Regions from separate parts of the Peribacillus sp. NPDC058002 genome, predicted to be linked through region 2. Evidence: riboswitches for the same ligand, from Rfam matches in the RefSeq annotation. Region 2 holds a riboswitch; each other region holds the start of a gene.

Region 1 (5,349 bases), on a different contig from region 2:
TCATGCGTGATAGTTATGTGAAAATGCCCGGGAATAAGTCAGGATATAACAAAATAAATGCAGCTTATTATTATGGTGGAAGGGAACTGCTTAAGAAAACCATAAAGGAGAACTTCGATATCAAGGTCGATCATGTAGCGGTAATCGACTTCCAGGGATTTGTGAAAATGGTCGATTTACTAGCCCCTGAGGGGGTAGCGGTGAATGTAGATCAGGAAATCATTGATGATATGAGCATTCAAGCAAGTGTTGGCAAAAATGTTTTACATGGTGAGGAAATATTGAAATATGTCCGTTTTAGGCATGACGATGAAAGTGATTTTGGAAGGGTGGAGCGTCAACAAGAAGTCATGATTCAATTAAAAACAGCTTTCGTAAATCAAATCTCATCCTTCGAAGGGATGGCAGCCCTTCCTAGTATCATCGAACAAGGACTCTCGTACCTGGATACAGATATTGGTCTGAAAACATTAATGGAAATGGGTCCAAAAGCCTTCTTCCATACACCGGACACCGTCGAAACCTTAAGGGTTCCAGTGGAAGGGAGCTTTAAAGATGAAATATATCCCCAGTCCGGAGCGGTTTTGCAAATAGATTTCACTAAAAATAAAAAGGCACTTCAGGAGTTCTTTTCAAAATAATAAGAACTATTATGAACAACCTTATATTAAGTGAATATGTTCGAATTCACTTGAATTATTGTATTATAGACCTCGTAAGAATATTCATAATCATCTATAAAAAACGAGAGGGATAAAAATCCTTCTCGTTTTTTATCACCAATAAAGGAACCTGGATCAATTAACAAAATGCGGAATGTTTTTATTGAAATCCGGTGTTATGATGCCGTTTTCGGTAATGATGCTCGTAATAAGATGATTTGGTGTAACGTCAAAGGCTGGATTGAAAGTCTTCACGTTTTCCGGAGCGATCCTTACACCTTGAATGGAGGTGATTTCCGCTTCATTCCGTTCTTCGATCGGGATGGATGTGCCTGATTCGATGGAAAGGTCGAATGTGCTTGATGGTGCGGCCACATAAAAGGGGATGCCAAAGTGCTTGGCTAATATGGCCAATCCCAATGTCCCGATTTTATTGGCTGTATCTCCATTAGCCGCAATCCTGTCTGCCCCGACGATAATTCCATTTATCCGTTTCTGGTGAATCGTATGTGCAGCCATATTATCTGAAATTAAGGTGACATCAACCCCCGCTTGCATCAATTCCCAAGCCGTCAAACGCGCACCTTGCAGGACAGGCCTGGTTTCACATGCGTATACTTTTAACGGAAAGTCCCTTTCTTTAGCCAGGTGGAAAGGAGCCAAGGCTGTGCCATACCGAGCTGTGGCAATTCCCCCAGCATTGCAATGGGTTAGTATGGAATCTCCTCTAGTGAATAAGGATAAACCATGTTCCCCGATTTTCCTGCACATTTCTTCATCTTCAGCAAAGATGGCTTTAGCCTCCGATACAAGTGCTTCCTTTGCAGCTGAAATGCTTTGCGCAGCATGCAAGGTGTTCTCCATCCTCCTTAACGCCCAAAAAAGGTTTACTGCAGTTGGCCTTGAAGAGGCGAGTTTTTCAATATGCCTCGTTACATTTCTCTTGAAATCCCCTAATTCAGCGGTTGTTTCCTGTTTGGCACCAAGTGCAACACCAAATGCTGCCGTCAGTCCAATTGCTGGCGCACCGCGAACTTTTAATGTCAAAATGCTGTCATATACATCATTAACTGAATGAAGTTCAATAAATTCAGTTATGGAAGGTAGGGCTTGTTGATTTAATAATGTAATATGGGTATCATCCCAGTGTACCGAATAGGGTAAGGGTGCTAGTGTAGTCATGTGCAGGGCTCCTTTTAAATGATTGAATAAGATGGCAGTGTACGTTGCTTCAACGCTTCAATGACAGCTGGAACATCTAATTCATCCCGTTTTTTAATTAAAAATGCACCAATTTCCAACGTTGCCGTTTTGGCAGCAATCCTTATCTCTTTATTTTCAATGACGTTTAAATCGGCAACATGGGAAAGGCCAATGGTTCGCCGAATCAGTTCACAGCCGGCAAAACCGAAGGCATCTTTTTTGAATTTTGTCAGTAAGTAAGGCAGATAACCTTTCACATGGCGGAATGGGCTTTTATTTTGACCTTCCCATAAGTCGGTATAAGTTTCTTCAAAGGCATTCCAAAATTCATGAAGGTGTGTGAAAATCTCTTCCTTTCCAGCGCCATTGCGTGTGACTGCCTGGAAGAGAAGGTTGGCGGTGTATTGACCAAGGTCAAAACCAACGGGTCCATAAAAAGCGAATTCCGGATCAATAACCTTTGTTTCAGTTTCACTTGCAAATATACTTCCAGTATGTAAATCTCCATGAAGTAAGGCTTCCTGCTCGGTTTCAAAGCTTTGTTTCAGCTTAGCGACCTCAAGTATCACTTCTTGATCATTCCAGATAATTTTGGCGGCATCAGTCAATTCCACCTCGAAGTCTCCTGGGAGTTCCTCAAAAAATGGATCTGTGAAAATAAAGACCTCAGTGATTTTGCAGAGTTCTGGATTCGTGAAATGTCGGGCCACTTCCTTTTTCGCAGATGGTTCTAGATGATAATCGGATGTATAAAATGCCGTCTTAGCAACAAACTCACCAATATGCTGTGAAAGCAATGGATATGAATCGCCATCGATCAATCCTGTTCTAACGATTTTCAAGTGCGATAAATCCTCCATGACCGTGATGGCAAGCTGTTCATCCGAATAATAGACTTGCGGTACGAATTCAGGGCAATAACTTTTGAAATGAATCAGCGCATTCGCTTCAATGGCAGCCCTTTTCAATGTCAGCGGCCAGCTTTCACCAAGTACCTTGGCATAAGGGACCGCTTGTTTGATGATTATTCCTTTATTTGTGTGCATGTCTGTAACATGAAAAACATAATTTAAGTTTCCATCGCCGATTTCTTTACACTTTAAACTTGCATCCGCATTGACCAACCCAAGTTTTTTTGCAAGGGTTATAGCTGTTTCGTTTGTCAATCTCTTAAAATTTGAATGGTTTTGAGTCATTCTTTTTCCCTCCAGAATCAAAATAAGAATAAAAAAGCCTCTTTCATATAGAAAGAGGCAGAAGTTTTGGCTTCGGACCTCTTATCTTCCAGAAAATGAATTCTGGTGGAATTAGCACCGTGCTCTGTGGATTTTATAATCCGGCGGTGAATCCGCCCCATTTCACAATGGTATTACAGTCGGTTGCTGGGCTTCATAGGGCCTTTATCCCTCAGCCTGCTCTTGATAAGAGTAAATGTTTTCTGAAATTTTAATCTTCGGGAAAATAATAACAACCTTTTGAATAGTTTGTCAATGGGTAAATTAATAAAAATCAGGGCGGCGATCTTCGAATACAGGTATTTTGTTTCGGGCTTCCGTAACTTTATTGAAATCCAAGGTGCCTGTCAAGAGTTCGTTTCCTTCTCCGGCTTCACTAATGAGATTCCCCCATGGATCAATAATCAAGGAATGACCAGCAAATGTATTATTGACATCCGAACCTGAACGATTAACGGCTACAACATAGGCTTGGTTCTCGATGGCACGGCTAATCAATAAGGCTCTCCAGTGATCGAGTCTCGGCTTTGGCCATTCCGCCGTTACGAATAGAACTTCGGCGCCTTGAACGGTATGGGCACGCTGCCATTCAGGGAAACGGATGTCATAACAAATGAATCCAGCACATATTTTTTCATCAAGAGTAAATAAACCATCTTTTTCTCCTGGCTGCAGGAAATGATGTTCATCCATTAACTGAAATAAGTGTAGCTTATCATATTCTTTAATGAGATTCCCATGTTTATCGATGATGATCATCGTGTTATAGATTCCCTTGCTTGTCTTTTTCGCGATGGAACCGCCTATGATGTGAATTTGGTGTTTTTGTGCCTGTGTTTTTAAAAATTCAATCGTTTTTTCTGCCTCGTGATCAGCAATCTCATTTAACCTGGTCAAGTCGTATCCTGTTGTCCAAAGCTCCGGTAAAATGACGATATCGGGTTCTGACCGTGTTGCTTTTTCCAACCATTGTTCTGCAACCTGAAAATTGATATCCGGTTGACCAAAGGCTATATCCATTTGAATACAAGCTATTTTCCATTTCATCGATTAAAACCTCCACATGTAAAAAATGCTTTACAAGACTATGATAAACATATATCATTTGTGACTAGAATTTCAAGAAATTTCAGAGAAGGTGTATAAATGTTGCAATTCGAAAAATCCGGCCAGCTTCAGGACCTGCCCAAGCAGTTTTTTGCTTCACTAGTCGCAAAAGTCAATGCAATAACGGAGCAAGGACATGATGTCATTAATTTAGGCCAGGGAAACCCTGATCAGCCGACGCCAGAACATATCGTGAAAAGTTTGCAGTCGGCTGCTGAAAAAACGATTAATCATAAATATTCGCCATTCCGGGGACATCAATATTTAAAAGATGCTGCCGCCGTCTTTTATGAACGAGAATACGGTGTCAAGCTGGATCCGAATAGCGAAGTGGCGATTCTCTTCGGGGGGAAGGCAGGTCTTGTCGAACTGCCGCAGTGTTTATTGAATCCAGGTGATACGATCCTAGTTCCAGATCCCGGCTATCCCGATTATCTTTCCGGAGTTGTTTTAGCCCGGGCAAAGACCGAACTCATGCCTCTGACAGAAGAAAATGGTTTTCTTCCGAAATATGATGAAATACATAAAGAAGTACTTGATAAAGCCAAAATGATGTTCTTGAACTATCCGAATAATCCCACAGGTGCTTCTGCAACTGATAGTTTCTTTGATGAAACCGTCTCCTTCGCAAAAGAGCATTCCATTTGTGTGGTCCACGATTTCGCTTATGGCGCGATCGGATTCGACGGAAAAAAACCGATAAGCTTTCTCCAATCGGAGGGAGCGAAGGATGTAGGAATAGAAATATACACACTATCGAAAACATACAATATGGCAGGATGGAGAGTAGGCTTCGCAGTGGGGAATAAGAGTGTAATAGAAGCTCTTGAACTATTGCAAGACCATCTTTATGTGAGTCTTTTCCCGGCGATACAAGAAGCTGCGGCAAGTGCTTTGCTTGATTCGCAGAGCTGTGTAGAGCAGTTAGTGCAGATGTACGAAGGACGAAGGAATGTTTTCATTGAGGGATTGAGGGCAATCGGCTGGGATGTCAAAGCGCCTGCGGCATCGTTTTTTGCCTGGCTCAAGGTACCTAAAGGTTTTACGTCAGAGAGTTTTGCAGACTATTTATTAGCGCATGCCCACGTAGCTGTTGCCGCAGGGAATGGATTCGGTGAATTTGGCGAAGGTTACGTCAGGGT
Region 2 (6,941 bases):
ATGTGTGTCGGAAAACCGATTGTCGGTGATGTGGACGGCAGGGCCAAGAAGATGCTCAAAGAGGCAAAATGCGGGTTGGTGGCAGAGAGCAGGAATGTTGATGAAATCTGTCAACATATCTTGACCATGGCCTCAGATCCAGCCCTTCGTGAAGAACTGGGGGAAAACGGTCATCGGTATGCTAAACAACATTTTCAATGGTCTAAAAATATTAAAGGTCTCATCAATGTGATGGAAGCGTCAGGCTGAAAATTCCGGAAGTGGAGGACAACATGGCGAAGAAAGTATGTATGTTCGTGTGGAATCACTTTACAAACGATGCGAGGGTTCTAAGAGAGTGCACAGCACTTACTGAAGCTGGTTATGAAGTCGATTTAATTGCCATTCATAACTGGAAAATCGAGGGCTTGCCCAAAAAGGAGAAACACCAAAATGGTTTCTCCGTCACTAGGGTGAATAACCGCTGGGAGGCGCTTCATAGGGTTCTCAGGATCGTAGGCAAATTGAAGAAAAAGAAGTTTGAAATCGTTCTATTGGCCTTATTGGTCTGGAATACGTTATGGAACTTGAACTTGATCAACGGCTGGCTGGGATCGGGGATACTGTTCGGTTCCCTTGCACTCCTTGCGATGTGCACCATGATCATCACTAAAACGAAGCTGCCGACCCTATTAACAAGGAGCTATATTTTTGGTCAAATGATCTATCATGGCCGGAAAAGGAAATATGATTTTTACCATTCGAATGACTTGAATACGCTCATGCAGGGAGCGATCAGCAGTAAATGGTTGAGAAGAAAAAAGCTGATTTATGACTCGCATGAGGTGCAAACGAGCAGAACGGGATATAATAGCCGAATTTATGGGCTGATGGAGAAGTTCCTATTAATGTTCGTCGATGAAATGATTGCTGAAAACCATACGAGAGCTAAGTATAACGAAGACTTATATGGTCTGTATCCCAAGGTGGTCCATAACTACCCGATACCAACCAATCCTGAGGAAAGTACGGCCGTGAATTTGCATGAGCTGCTCGATTTGCCAGAGAATGAACCGATATTGTTATACCAAGGCGGCGTGCAAATGGGAAGAGGATTGGAGCAATTGGTTGATGCTGTACCGATGATCGAAGGCGGGACGGTAGTTTTTATAGGGGATGGAAGAATCAAGGACGAGTTAATGAAAAAAGTAAGCGACATGAATCTGGAGCATCGTGTGAAGTTCCTGCCGAAGGTTCCGGTCGACGAGCTGCTCCATTATACAAAAAATGCGTATTTAGGTTTTCAGATATTGAATAATGTCTGCTTTAATCACTACTCCGCATCCTCAAATAAATTGTTTGAATACATGATGAGCGGTGTGCCTGTGGTTGCCTGCAGCTTTCCTGAAATTCAAAAGGTTGTCGATACAGAAAAAATCGGTGTGTGTGTCGATTCACATGATCCAAAATCAATTGCCGAAGGCGTCAATTACTTATTGAAACATCCTGAAAAAAGGGCGGAAATGAGCAATAACTGCCTGAAGGCGCGACAAAAGTACAATTGGAAACAAGAGAAGGAAATTTTTATCGAAATCTATCAAACAGCCTAACGAATGTGAGTGTAGCAGAAAAATAGATAGGAGTGGTTTATATGAAACTTTGTACAATCGGACTTGGTTATATAGGACTTCCAACTTCTTTAATGTTTGCGAAACACGGTGTCGATGTTGTCGGCGTGGATATCCATCCTGAGATTATTTCCAATTTGAATAGCGGCAGGCTCCATATCGAAGAACCAGGTTTGGGAGAGGTATTGCAAGAAGTGCTTATTTCCAATAAGTTCAGAGCTGCGTTAAGCCCGGAACATGCGGATGTTTTCATTATCGCGGTGCCTACACCAAATAAAAAGGACATACATCAATCTTGTGATTTAACTCATGTCATGGATGCAACCTCCAACATTCTTCCTTTTATCAAAAAAGGGAATGTCATCATTATCGAATCGACGATAGCGCCGAGAAGCATGGATGATCATATTAAACCGATGATCGAGAGGACGGGCCTTACCATCGGAAAAGACATTTTCCTCGTTCATTGTCCGGAACGTGTTTTACCTGGAAGGATTCTTGAAGAGTTGGTTCATAATAACCGTATCGTCGGAGGTATCACGGAAACATGCTCATATAAAGGAAGCCTTGTTTATAAAACCTTCGTTCAAGGGGAGATCATTCAGACGGATGCGAAAACGGCTGAAATGTCCAAACTGATGGAAAACACCTTCAGGGATGTCAATATCGCCCTTGCGAATGAGCTGACGAAAATCTGTTTCGAGCTTGACATCAATGTTTTGGATGTCATATCGATGGCGAACAAACACCCTCGTGTGAATATACACCAACCTGGGCCAGGAGTTGGCGGCCATTGTTTAGCGGTCGATCCATATTTCATCGTTGCAAAGGCACCAGAGTATGCGAGAATCATTAAATTGGCCCGTGATACCAACGTATCGATGCCTTATTACATCGTTAATTCCGTAAGGATGATGCTAGAGGGGATCCGGAATCCAAAAGTCGCCGTTTTCGGTCTTGCATACAAAGGAAATGTAGATGATATTCGAGAAAGTCCCGCCATTGATGTCGTCAATATCCTGATGGGGATGGACAACATGGATGTAGCCTTGCATGACCCGCATGTCCAATCCGGAAAGATGCCAGTCGTATCTGTCGAAGACGCTGTAAATGATGCCGACTTGATACTTGTCCTGACTGACCATGATGAATTTAAACAGATGGACTATGATAAGCTAGCGAATCTCATGAGCAATAAATTGATTTTGGATACACGCAATTGCATTGATGCAACTAAAACAGATGTCCCGGTGGCCAATCTGGGCAATATATATGAATACAAAACGATGTCCATGAAAAAAGCCAGGAATAAAGCGATCATCTAAAAACTTGGACAAACATCGTTAATGGTATAAGGATAAAGGAGGCGCTGTCTATGACAGTGCCCTTTTTCCAATGAAGAAAAGGACCATGCAAGAGCTTGGTCCTTTCAGACAGATTGTAGAAACATTCCTTTCCGCCGAGACTGTCTGTGTCTGCCAAGCCTCTTGCAGCGGGTATCTGGCGGGGGCTGGGGAAGCCAGTTATTCGACAGCAAGCAAGCGCCGTTTTTCGCCCTGCCCAGCACTATATACGACCGTAGACGCCATTTTTCGCCCTATTTTGATAAAGTAAGCAATGAAGGAAAACATAGTCTTGGTTCGGGAAGGGGAAGAGATACTTTCTTGTCGACAAACTGAAAGGACCAAGCAAGAGCTTGATCCTTTTGTGTAAAATTTATTAAGCTGTCGGTCCGCCAAGTTCTTCGATTTCACTTGGAACGCTTTTGAATTTCTTGAAGTTTGCACGGAATTGAGCGGCAAGGTCTGTTGCTGCTTCTTTATAAGCTGCAGGATCTGCCCAAGTCTTGATTGGTTGAAGCACTTCATCAGGAACACCAGGAACATGAAGCGGGATATCCAAACCGAAGATATCATCTTTGATCGTTTCGATGTTCGCTAATTCACCTTCAAGTGCAGCTTGTACCATTGCACGGGTGTAAGCAAGTTTCATACGGCTTCCAGTTCCATATGCACCGCCAGTCCATCCAGTGTTGACAAGGTATACCTTAGCATTGTGCTCGTCGATTTTATCACCAAGCATCTCGGCATAGCGTGTAGCTGGAAGCGGTAAGAATGGTGAACCGAAGCAAGTGGAGAATGTAGCTTCCGGTGAAGTTACGCCTCTTTCAGTACCAGCCAATTTACTAGTGTATCCGCTTAGGAAGTGGAACATTGCCTGTTCTTTGGAAAGCTTGCTGATTGGAGGCAGAACGCCTGAAGCATCAGCTGTCAAGAAAATGATTGTATTTGGATGTCCTGCAATACTTGGGTTCACGATGTTATCGATCGCTTGCATTTGGTAAGCAGCACGAGTGTTTTCAGTCAATGAACTGTCATCATAGTTCGCTACACGTGTATCCGGATCAACAACAACATTTTCCAGTACGGCACCGAAACGGATGGCATCGAAAATTTGTGGTTCTTTTTCACGTGAAAGGTTGATCGTTTTCGCATAGCAGCCGCCTTCGATGTTGAATACGCCGTTAGAAGACCAGCCGTGCTCGTCATCGCCAATCAGTTTACGGCTCGTGTCTGCAGACAAAGTCGTTTTGCCTGTACCGGACAGACCGAAGAATAAAGCGACGTCCCCTTCACGTCCTACGTTAGCAGAGCAATGCATTGGAAGGATTCCAGCCTCTGGAAGTAAGTAGTTCATGATCGAGAAGATCGATTTTTTCATTTCTCCTGCATATTCCGTTCCGCCGATCAGGATGGTACGGCGTTCAAATGAAACGATGATGAAAGTTTCGGATGTAGTTCCGTCAACTTCCGGGTCTGCTTTGAAGTTAGGTGCAGAAAGGATTGTGAATTCAGCTTCGTGACCTCTCAATTCCTCTTCGTTTGGACGGATGAACAAAGTATGGGCGAAAAGGTTATGCCAAGCATATTCATTAACAACACGGATAGGAAGACGTGATGATTCATCTGCACCAGCAAAGCCTTTAAAAACAAAAATCTCTTCTTTTGCTTTTAGGTAGTCAACTACTTTATTATATAGTTTATTGAATACATCTTCGGAAATTGGCTGGTTCACTGGACCCCAATCGATTTTATCTTTAACTGATGCTTCTTCAACGATATATTTATCTTTAGGTGAACGACCTGTATATTTGCCAGTTTCAGCTTTTACCGCACCGGTTGATGTTAGAACGCCTTCATTTCTGCTTAATACTTTTTCAACCAATTGAGGAACTGAAAGTTGAGTTTGCACGTTGTTTCCTGTTAATAATTGGTGTAACTCATTAGAAACGTCTACAGAATTCATATATGAGGTACCTTCCTTTGTTTAAGTTTTTAGATTACAATTAGTATAACACATTCATTTAATTAGTCTATACTATTTCTTTTAATTTGTGATTATTTTCAGTTGGTTGCGTTAATCATTTTCATCCGGCAGGAACCGATTCAGGATTACCGCATAAACTTTCATGAAGATAATTTTATTTTAATAGGAAGTAAGAAAGCAATATATGGCTAAAGGGAAAGTCCGGATGTCGTTCCTTTTCGGATGCTCATTCCTTTATTATTAATGGCAATTTACAACATTTCTATTCGTATTTTGCATTGTAAGCCCTTCTAGGACGTTGCATCAACATGTTTTTTCAAATGAACGCCATTCTGGATGGATATCATCTTTTTAGAAAAGCATTGACAAGTTCCAGCCAGATACGATAATATCTTAAATTGTACGGATTCTCTTATCCCGAGTTGGTGGAGGGACAGGCCCTTTGAAACCCAGCAACCTGCCATATTGAACTTGACTCCAAGATCGATCGCCGAAAATAAAGCGAAGGTCTTCAAGGAATAGTGGTGATGGTGCTAACCTGAGCAAGGTAAAAACCCTTGAACGATAAGAGTGAAAGGATAGAAGACAGAATGTTAAACCTTTCCTCATTTGCCAGGGAAGGTTTTTGTGTTTTTTAATAAGTAATTCTGTGTCTATAGTTGAAACTAATGAGGGAAACGAGTTCCGTAAAATTCAGGCTTTTGCCTGCAACATACTAACTTCCAAGGAGGAAATATGATGTCAAAGAAACGTCTATTTACTTCTGAATCTGTTACAGAGGGCCATCCGGACAAAATTTGTGATCAGATTTCAGATTCCATTTTAGATGCTATCCTAGCTAAGGATGCAAATGCACGTGTTGCGTGTGAAACTAGCGTAACTACAGGTCTTGTACTTGTTGCCGGTGAAATTACAACTTCCGCTTACGTAGATATTCCGCGTATCGTTCGTGATACGATTAAAGGAATTGGCTACACACGTGCGAAATACGGTTTCGATGCTGAAACTTGTGCCGTGTTGAGTTCCATTGATGAGCAGTCTGCCGATATCGCAGCTGGTGTCGATAAAGCATTGGAAGCTCGTGAAGGAAACATGTCAGAGGAAGAAATCGATGCAATCGGTGCAGGGGACCAAGGTCTTATGTTCGGATTTGCTTGTAATGAAACAGAAGAGCTTATGCCGCTTCCGATTTCATTGGCGCATAAACTTTCATTCCGCTTGGCTCAAGTCCGTAAAGATGAAACTCTTGCTTACCTGCGCCCTGATGGTAAAACACAGGTAACTGTGGAATATGATGAAAATAACGTTCCTGTACGTGTAGATACGATCGTTATCTCTACACAGCATGATGCAGAAATTACGCTCGAACAAATTCAAGCCGATCTAAAAGAACATGTGATCGAAGCAGTCGTTCCAGCTGAATTGATCGATGCCGATACTAAGTACTTCATCAACCCGACTGGCCGTTTCGTAATTGGCGGACCTCAAGGGGATGCTGGTCTTACTGGACGTAAAATCATCGTTGATACTTACGGCGGATACGCTCGCCACGGAGGCGGTGCATTCTCTGGTAAGGATGCTACTAAAGTTGACCGTTCTGCTGCATACGCTGCTCGTTATGTTGCGAAAAACATCGTGGCAGCCGGCCTTGCCGACAAAGCGGAAGTTCAATTGGCCTACGCAATTGGTGTTGCAGAGCCAGTATCTATCTCAATTGATACGTTCGGAACTGGTACAGTTAGCGAAGAAGTCCTTGTTGACCTAGTTCGCGCTAACTTCGACCTTCGTCCAGCAGGTATCATCAAAATGCTTGACCTTCGTCGCCCGATCTACAAACAAACAGCTGCCTACGGACACTTTGGCCGTACAGATGTCGATCTTCCATGGGAACGCACGGACAAAGCAGAAACATTAAAAGCACAAGCGTAATCCATATAAAAAAAGGTGTCCCGCAATTAGCGGGGCACCTTTTTTATGGATTGATTTTGCCGTCAGCGGGAATAATTC
Region 3 (6,941 bases), on a different contig from region 2:
CCGATTGTCCCTGCCATCGCTGAGTAACCGATAAGCGAAATGGTCGTTAATGTCAGTCCTTGAATGATACCCGGTTTTGCCTCTGGAAGAAGTACATCCTTAATGATCATCCATGGAGTGGCTCCTACGGCAATTGCAGCTTCAATCACGCCTCTGTCTATTTCACGTAATGCCGTTTCAACGATTCTTGCAAAAAAAGGTATTGCGGACACCGACAGGGATACAGAAGCAGCTCTCGGGCCTATCGTCGATCCAGTTAGAAGATCCGTTAAAGGAAGAAGGGCGACCAAGAGAATGATGAAAGGGATTGAACGGACAATATTGACTGCGAATCCTAGAGATCGATTCACGATACTATTTTCAAAAAATAAATTCCTTGTTGTCGTAAACAGCAATACTCCAAGCGGTAGACCGATCAACAGGGCTACTGCAAGGGAAACACCGACCATATAAATCGTTTCAAGAAAGGCTTTATTAAGATCAGGTAAAATATTGACGATGGAATCAAGCAGTGACATGTTTTAGCACCTCCACAGAACTGGAACGATTTTTTATATATTGCAATGCCGAATGAACTTGAGCGGCATCGCCTATTAACTCGATGATTAAAATGCCTAAAGGGACATCCTGGATATACTCAATTTTACCGTGTAAAATATTCCCCTTTACTGAATGGGATTGGAGAGCATCCGAAAGGATCGACTCACCAGCGGTTTGCCCTTCGAATTGAATTTTAATGATCGTACCTTTACTTTCTTCAATCAAGTGCGGAGGGAGTGCGAAATCCAGAACACTGCTAATGAATTGCTTCGTTAACTCCTGCTTAGGCTGTGAAAATATTTCATAAACGGGACCTTCTTCAATTACACGGCCATCCTGCATGACGGCGACACGGTGGCATAGTTCTTTGACCACTTCCATTTCATGTGTAATCAACACGATGGTGATGCCAAGCTTACTGCTTATCTTTTTCAATAATTGTAAAATCGCTTTTGTAGTTGTTGGATCAAGTGCTGAAGTCGCTTCATCACATAATAGAACAGTGGGGTCATTTGCTAATGCACGGGCTATGCCTACCCGTTGCTTCTGTCCACCGCTAAGCTGCGCCGGATAGACATCTTTCTTATCGCTGAGCCCTACGATTTCCAACAATTCCAATACACGTAACCTGATGGCATCCTTCGATCGATGCGCGGCCTTTAAGGCGAAAGCGACATTTTCATAAACGGTTTTTGAACTGACCAGTGAAAAGTGTTGGAATATCATTCCGATTTTTTGCCGTTGTTTACGAAGCTCTTTACTTGATAAAGAGGTTAAATCAATGCCGTCGATGATGATATTTCCACCTGTCGGACGTTCAAGCAAATTCAAGCAGCGGAGTAATGAGCTTTTTCCGGCTCCACTGTAGCCGACAATTCCATACACTTCGCCAGTTTGAATGGTTAAAGACACGTTATCCACTCCGGTAACTCGGTTTTTCTTCGAGACGTATTCCTTTCGGACTGAACGGATTTCAATCATAAGCTTTCCCCCTTAAACATTAAAAAACTGCCCCTATCATTCAGAAAGAGGCAGCGAAATTATATCTCGTCTTATCTTTCAGAATGCAATCATTCTGCAGGAAGTGGCACCGTTCCCTAAGGGCGGTTGCCGGACATCACAGGGCCTGATCCCTCCGTCACTCTTGATAAGTAAATTATTATTTTAGAATATTTCAAGTTTTTCAATATAATCTATATTATTTGTAAAATTCAACAATGTCAATCGTTTCTGTAATTTTCGGGGTGATTTTTTGTTATTAAAGTTTAGAAAGGTCCGTTAAAAAGGGCTATCTTGCTATAATCCTGCATTTATTGTCCAGGTTAATTATTCCAAAATTTCCTTGTCAAAAGGGTAAAGTGGTAATACATTTGTTATAGTTAAAGTTAAAAAAAGGAAGACGAAACTATATTTGTGTAATGATGGGGAGGCAACTGAATGTTAGAGATTAACACGATAAATGATGTGGTTTGTGTGAACGGGACTCCTGGCGGGAACAAATCGGGGATGAGTGTTTATGTCTTTTTAACGGATGGTCTATTGATAGATACTGGCGCACAGATATTATTGGAAGAGCTCATTCCATTCTATGAGTCCGCAGACTTCGACTCAGTGGCCTTGACTCACTATCATGAAGACCATACCGGGTGTGCTGCATGGATACAGGAAAATAAAAAGGTCCCGCTTTTCATTCACCCGATGTCGGTTGAGGTTTGTGCAAAGGATGCCGTATATCCTGAATATCGTAAAATTTTCTGGGGAAAGAGAGACGCCTTTAAAGCTGAGCCGGTAGGGAAGGCCATTCATTCCCGCACCCAAACATGGGAGCCGATTTTTACCCCTGGTCATGCAAAGGACCATATGGTGTATTTGAATCACAGTAATGGCATGCTCTTTTCAGGAGACCTTTTCGTAACACCAAAAACAAAACTTGTCTTACGGGAAGAGTCTGTCCCGGTCATCATCGGTTCCATTAAAAGATTACTTCAATATGACTTCGGGGAAGTGTTTTGCTGCCATGCTGGGCATGTCCCTGATGGGAAGGTCATGTTTCGGAAAAAGCTCGATTATTTGGAAAACCTACAAGGTGAAATTTTACGCTTGCATTCTCAAGGGCTGACCGTTCATGAAATCCAGCAGGCCGTTTTACCGAATCGCTATCCCCTTATCGAGATTTCTGGGCATGAATGGGATTCAGAGCATATCATTACATCGATATTAAACGAAAATATTTTAAGTGCGAGGGAGAATGGAACTATTTGAATGCTATTTCAGGCTGATGTTTTCTATTTGTCACTCAAACAACTTCCATCCAGGATGTTGTTTTACTTGATTACTTATAAAAGACGGACTTTTTATAGGGGGAATGCAGTCCAAGCGGGAGATGAACGGGATAAGTAAAAAAGGGGAGCCCTCCATAAGAGGGCCCACATAAATTATTTATTTTCATTGGGATCTGTTTCATCATAAAAATCATGTGCTTCTTCGATGTTCTGAAGGTTAGCGACTTCATACACATTTCCGCCTGCCATTCCTTCATTGATGATACGGTCGATATCCAGGTAAACGGAGTCCTTGCCATCATATTCGGTATCCTTCAAAAATGTCATTTTTTCTTTATCCAAAATTAATCCCTCCTAGCCTTTTCTTTAGTTTAGGCAAAGGAGTTTTTTTTATTCTATTTAAGGATTTCATGAATGTAAAGAGGGTTCATTCATATACATGGAAGATCATTAAATCATGTACCATGCTTTTGAGTTTGGTTTCATCTGTTTCGGAAGGCGGGTTAGCTGTCCACTCGATGGATCCATCTTTATGATACAAGGCTTGGACTGCCTTCTTGTTGAAATAAAAGGAAATTTTCCATCCCGGCAGATTTTTATGCAATGGTGCCCATTGAAAATGAGTGATCATATGTATTACCTCCATATATACAGTTTCTCATTTAATTATAATGGAAAACGGTAGCTGGAGGTGTTATTTTATTGTCAGGTTGGGAAAAGTTAATTCAATGAAAAGATTTTTTAAATGCAAAAGCCTGTTTGTTTCAATTTCCACTTCATCGAATTGCATGGGCTTTGAGTTCACTTCATATATGAAGAGCGAACCCGATTCGTCTTCCCCTATATCAATGGAAAACTCTCCGAGAAACCCGATTTTTTTCGATAGAATCTCTCCGCATTTTTGGGCGATATTCGCTAATTTTTGATTCAGGCTTCTTGATTGCAGGTCTTGATAAGGAAAAAGCTTACCCCCTCGGGGAGTGTGGGTGGTGATTTCCTGAGTTTGTGACATCCTTACCGCTTTGCCGGTCACTTTATAAAAACCTTTTTCATAATGGACGAGAATCCGGTAATCATAACGGTGTCCAAAAAGTTTTTTTGGTCTGATCGCCTGTTGAGCAAGATAGCTCCTTTTTAATAAATCCCTTTTTTTTGTTTCCCAGAATGATGCGAAATCCGGGAAGGACTCACTATGCTTCAAGCTATTGAACAATAGTGTATCATCATCATTTTTGATTATGGTATAAATGCCCTTCCCTTGGCTTCCTTTGCAGGGTTTAAGGTATATATGCCTGTAGGTCTCCAGGAATGAATAAAGGCAATCGCTGTTTCGTAAGACCGTTGTGGGCGGAAGGTGTTTTGTGAGGAATCCATCTTCATTTAATGCTTCGAACATTACATATTTATCTATAAAACAGGGGTTGAATAGATTCATTCGGGAATCTTTAAAGTGTGTAATAAGATGTTGGAATTCCTCTGACGCCTCATAGCTCCTCGAAGGGATACGGTTATAGACGATGTCAGGGAAGGGTACTTTACATTCGATCCACTTCTTTGAAATGGAGGAAAAAACATACCCTCTCAACGAATCGGGATGAAGGGCATTTCCTGTGAATACATACGCCAATATTCCATGTTTTAATAAATATAATGATAGGTCCCGAAAAAGGGTCAGGTTTCCACCCAAACCTGATTCCTTTTTGGGATTGGAAACAGTTAAAATTCCGACGGTGAGCATCCGGTTACCGGGATATATCGTGATTGGAATCAGGGGTTGATTCGAATGGTCCTTTTTATAGCTGATTTCCTCTTTGGCAGAGCCCGCGAAAAGTTCAGCATTCTCATGATTGTGGTACCAATTTTCAGTGGGGCTATCGTAAAAAATGTTCATCGCGGTACACTGATTGATTTCGTAATCGTCTGTTCCGTAAGATAAATGGCATAATCAAGGCTTAGCTTTCTGGTCAGCAATTCGAAATCCTTGAGTTTTGGATGGGCGAATATGGAACGTCCAGGTTTGGAATTGGCTTCAAACATCCAAACCTGCCCTTTTTTATCCAATCCAAAATCAAATCCTATTTCTGCAATGATGCCGTCCAAGTTCTTTTCAATACTGTCACTTAAAATCAGCGCGGCTTCCGATAGCTTTCGTTCGACTTCTTTCGCCTCATCGTCATCTCCAAACAGTTCGGCAACCGTTTTGATGACACCCCCGCTTTTAATATGGGTAGTGACGCTGCCGGCACCGGCGATTTTTGCGGCAATCGCGGTTACCTGCCATTTTCCATTACTGTCCTTGTTCGTATGGACCCGGAAATCCACTGGACGTTTTTCAAATCGAATTAATGGGATGCCCTGCTGTACAATAAGGTTCTCAAGCGGTCGGTCGTGAAAAATATGTTTAACGATGGATTCCAATGTAGGGAATTTTTGCAGTTTATTTTCTTTTGCTTCATTTGTATAGCGACAATAGTAAACATCCTCATGCTTATCATAAAGAATTTGGTGAATCCCTAGACCGAGGCTGCCGTGAATGGGCTTTATATAAACTTGCCGGTAATGGGAAAGAAGGGTTTCCACCACGGACATGGATTGAAATGGATATGTTTCCGGCAAATAAGGCAATGCCCGCTCATCTGCGCATAGCCTTTCATTTACATCCCATTTATTGAAAAATCCAGGATTATACCATGGTATTGTATATTTTTTTTGGAATTTCCGCTTCACTTCTTTAGGTCCATCGCGGTTTTCCGTCAACCGATTTGGGAGTCGGTCATAGATGACATTAGGGAAAGGAAATTCATTTATGTGCCAGTGATCGTTAGCAAACACATAGCCTTTGATTGTCTCCTCATCCCAATTGATTACATTCTCTCCAAAAACAAAGGGGATGCAGCCCGTGGTCCTGCTAAGCGAAAGGAGTTTTGCGAAAAATTCCGATCTCTCCCCTAATGGTTTGTTTGAAACGCCAGTGAACCCTGAGGAAAATATTCCGACAAGCGGTCCGATATGGATGCTCTTGCCGTAAATGAATAAATGAAGGGGAATATCGGTATGATCGAATAGTAGGGATTCCGCAAGGCTTTCCGATAGGACGATTGACTGATTGACGGCTGGGTTTTGTTTGACGATGGCAGGACATGAATGCCGTCCGAAATAAATTAATTCAATCTCTGCCAAATCTCCAAGCTCTGAAGGATAGTAGAGAACATTGCCAGGGATAGAGGCAATTTCGGCAGGATAAGTCTTTCTCACTTTCTATTCACCTGCTTTCTGAAGATGTTCGGCTAAATACTGGCTATATTGAAACGGTGCGCGATGGATATCCTTCATGGTCTCCGGCTGTAGTGCCTGAATGATTTTCCTTCCGGGCTTGGAGTTGATGTCCATGATCCATAATTGGCCTCTTTTATCGATGCCTAAATCAATCCCCAATTCGAATAATCTTTCAAAGACAGCTTCGGTTTCTACGGGCAGGGTGCGAAGGATATGCTGAATCTTTTGTTCGACAGCAATCGAAATCGTTTCCGGGTTTCTTTTGTTGAAAGTCTCTAATGAAATGGCTTCCCCGCCTGTGGCAAGATTTGAAGTAATTCCGTCTTTTTGTCCCGTACGAATTCCGCGGCCCCGTTCCATCCATTGATTCTTCTCGTTTTTTTGAAGGAAAATCCGTAAATCGAATGGCTCATTATTTTGGTTGCAAAGTTCTAAATATGGCTGGCAAAGGTAACGGTATCGATTTAATAAATGCTGCAGCCATTTGTTAAGCTGAGATTTGGAGGAGAATGGGCGGTCATATTTGGTGCCCTTTTTCGTCATGGATACCAAAATGCCGCCTTCGGTTTTTGTTAGGAGATAAATTCCTGTACCGCCTGCACCAAATTCAGGCTTGATGATGATTTTATCCAGGCGTTCCAAATGCCCGGTAATATCTTCAGGTGTCGCCACTTGTACGGTCTCTGGAAAAAATGCCTGCAGGTGTGGATGGTTTTTTAGGATTTGATACACTTCCCACTTACCAGGAAGGCCCAGCCCTAAGAAATTCGAGTTATCTTTTAACCAATTGATTTTGTGTCGGGTTTCCGTTGACTCACGGACTAATCCGTGAAAACAGCGATC

The links. Region 2 has a riboswitch for S-adenosylmethionine ahead of metK (methionine adenosyltransferase). Riboswitches for the same ligand answer to the same signal wherever they lie in the genome.
Region 1: another riboswitch for S-adenosylmethionine. It lies ahead of mtnK (S-methyl-5-thioribose kinase); the one in region 2 lies ahead of metK (methionine adenosyltransferase).
Region 3: another riboswitch for S-adenosylmethionine. It lies ahead of ACFVSH_RS10585 (methionine ABC transporter ATP-binding protein); the one in region 2 lies ahead of metK (methionine adenosyltransferase).

The regions. Positions count from the first base shown of each region.
Region 1 covers NZ_JBHVQU010000222.1:231-5,579, forward strand. The annotation lists partial or broken gene ACFVSH_RS22095 (LCP family protein) at 1-641, shown strand, start outside; gene mtnA (S-methyl-5-thioribose-1-phosphate isomerase) at 798-1,844, opposite strand; gene mtnK (S-methyl-5-thioribose kinase) at 1,859-3,061, opposite strand; SAM riboswitch class I at 3,140-3,293, opposite strand; gene ACFVSH_RS22110 (carbon-nitrogen family hydrolase) at 3,365-4,147, opposite strand; gene ACFVSH_RS22115 (pyridoxal phosphate-dependent aminotransferase) at 4,247-5,349, shown strand, end outside.
Region 2 covers NZ_JBHVQU010000010.1:26,572-33,512, reverse strand. The annotation lists gene ACFVSH_RS03920 (glycosyltransferase family 4 protein) at 1-249, shown strand, start outside; gene ACFVSH_RS03915 (glycosyltransferase) at 273-1,589, shown strand; gene ACFVSH_RS03910 (nucleotide sugar dehydrogenase) at 1,631-2,932, shown strand; gene pckA (phosphoenolpyruvate carboxykinase (ATP)) at 3,327-4,913, opposite strand; SAM riboswitch class I at 5,344-5,505, shown strand; gene metK (methionine adenosyltransferase) at 5,670-6,863, shown strand.
Region 3 covers NZ_JBHVQU010000043.1:87-7,027, forward strand. The annotation lists partial or broken gene ACFVSH_RS10580 (methionine ABC transporter permease) at 1-518, opposite strand, end outside; gene ACFVSH_RS10585 (methionine ABC transporter ATP-binding protein) at 505-1,521, opposite strand; SAM riboswitch class I at 1,590-1,694, opposite strand; gene ACFVSH_RS10590 (MBL fold metallo-hydrolase) at 1,978-2,802, shown strand; gene ACFVSH_RS10595 (hypothetical protein) at 2,976-3,164, opposite strand; gene ACFVSH_RS10600 (YheE family protein) at 3,250-3,453, opposite strand; gene ACFVSH_RS10605 (YheC/YheD family endospore coat-associated protein) at 3,517-4,713, opposite strand; gene ACFVSH_RS10610 (YheC/YheD family endospore coat-associated protein) at 4,710-6,077, opposite strand; gene ACFVSH_RS10615 (YheC/YheD family endospore coat-associated protein) at 6,081-6,941, opposite strand, start outside.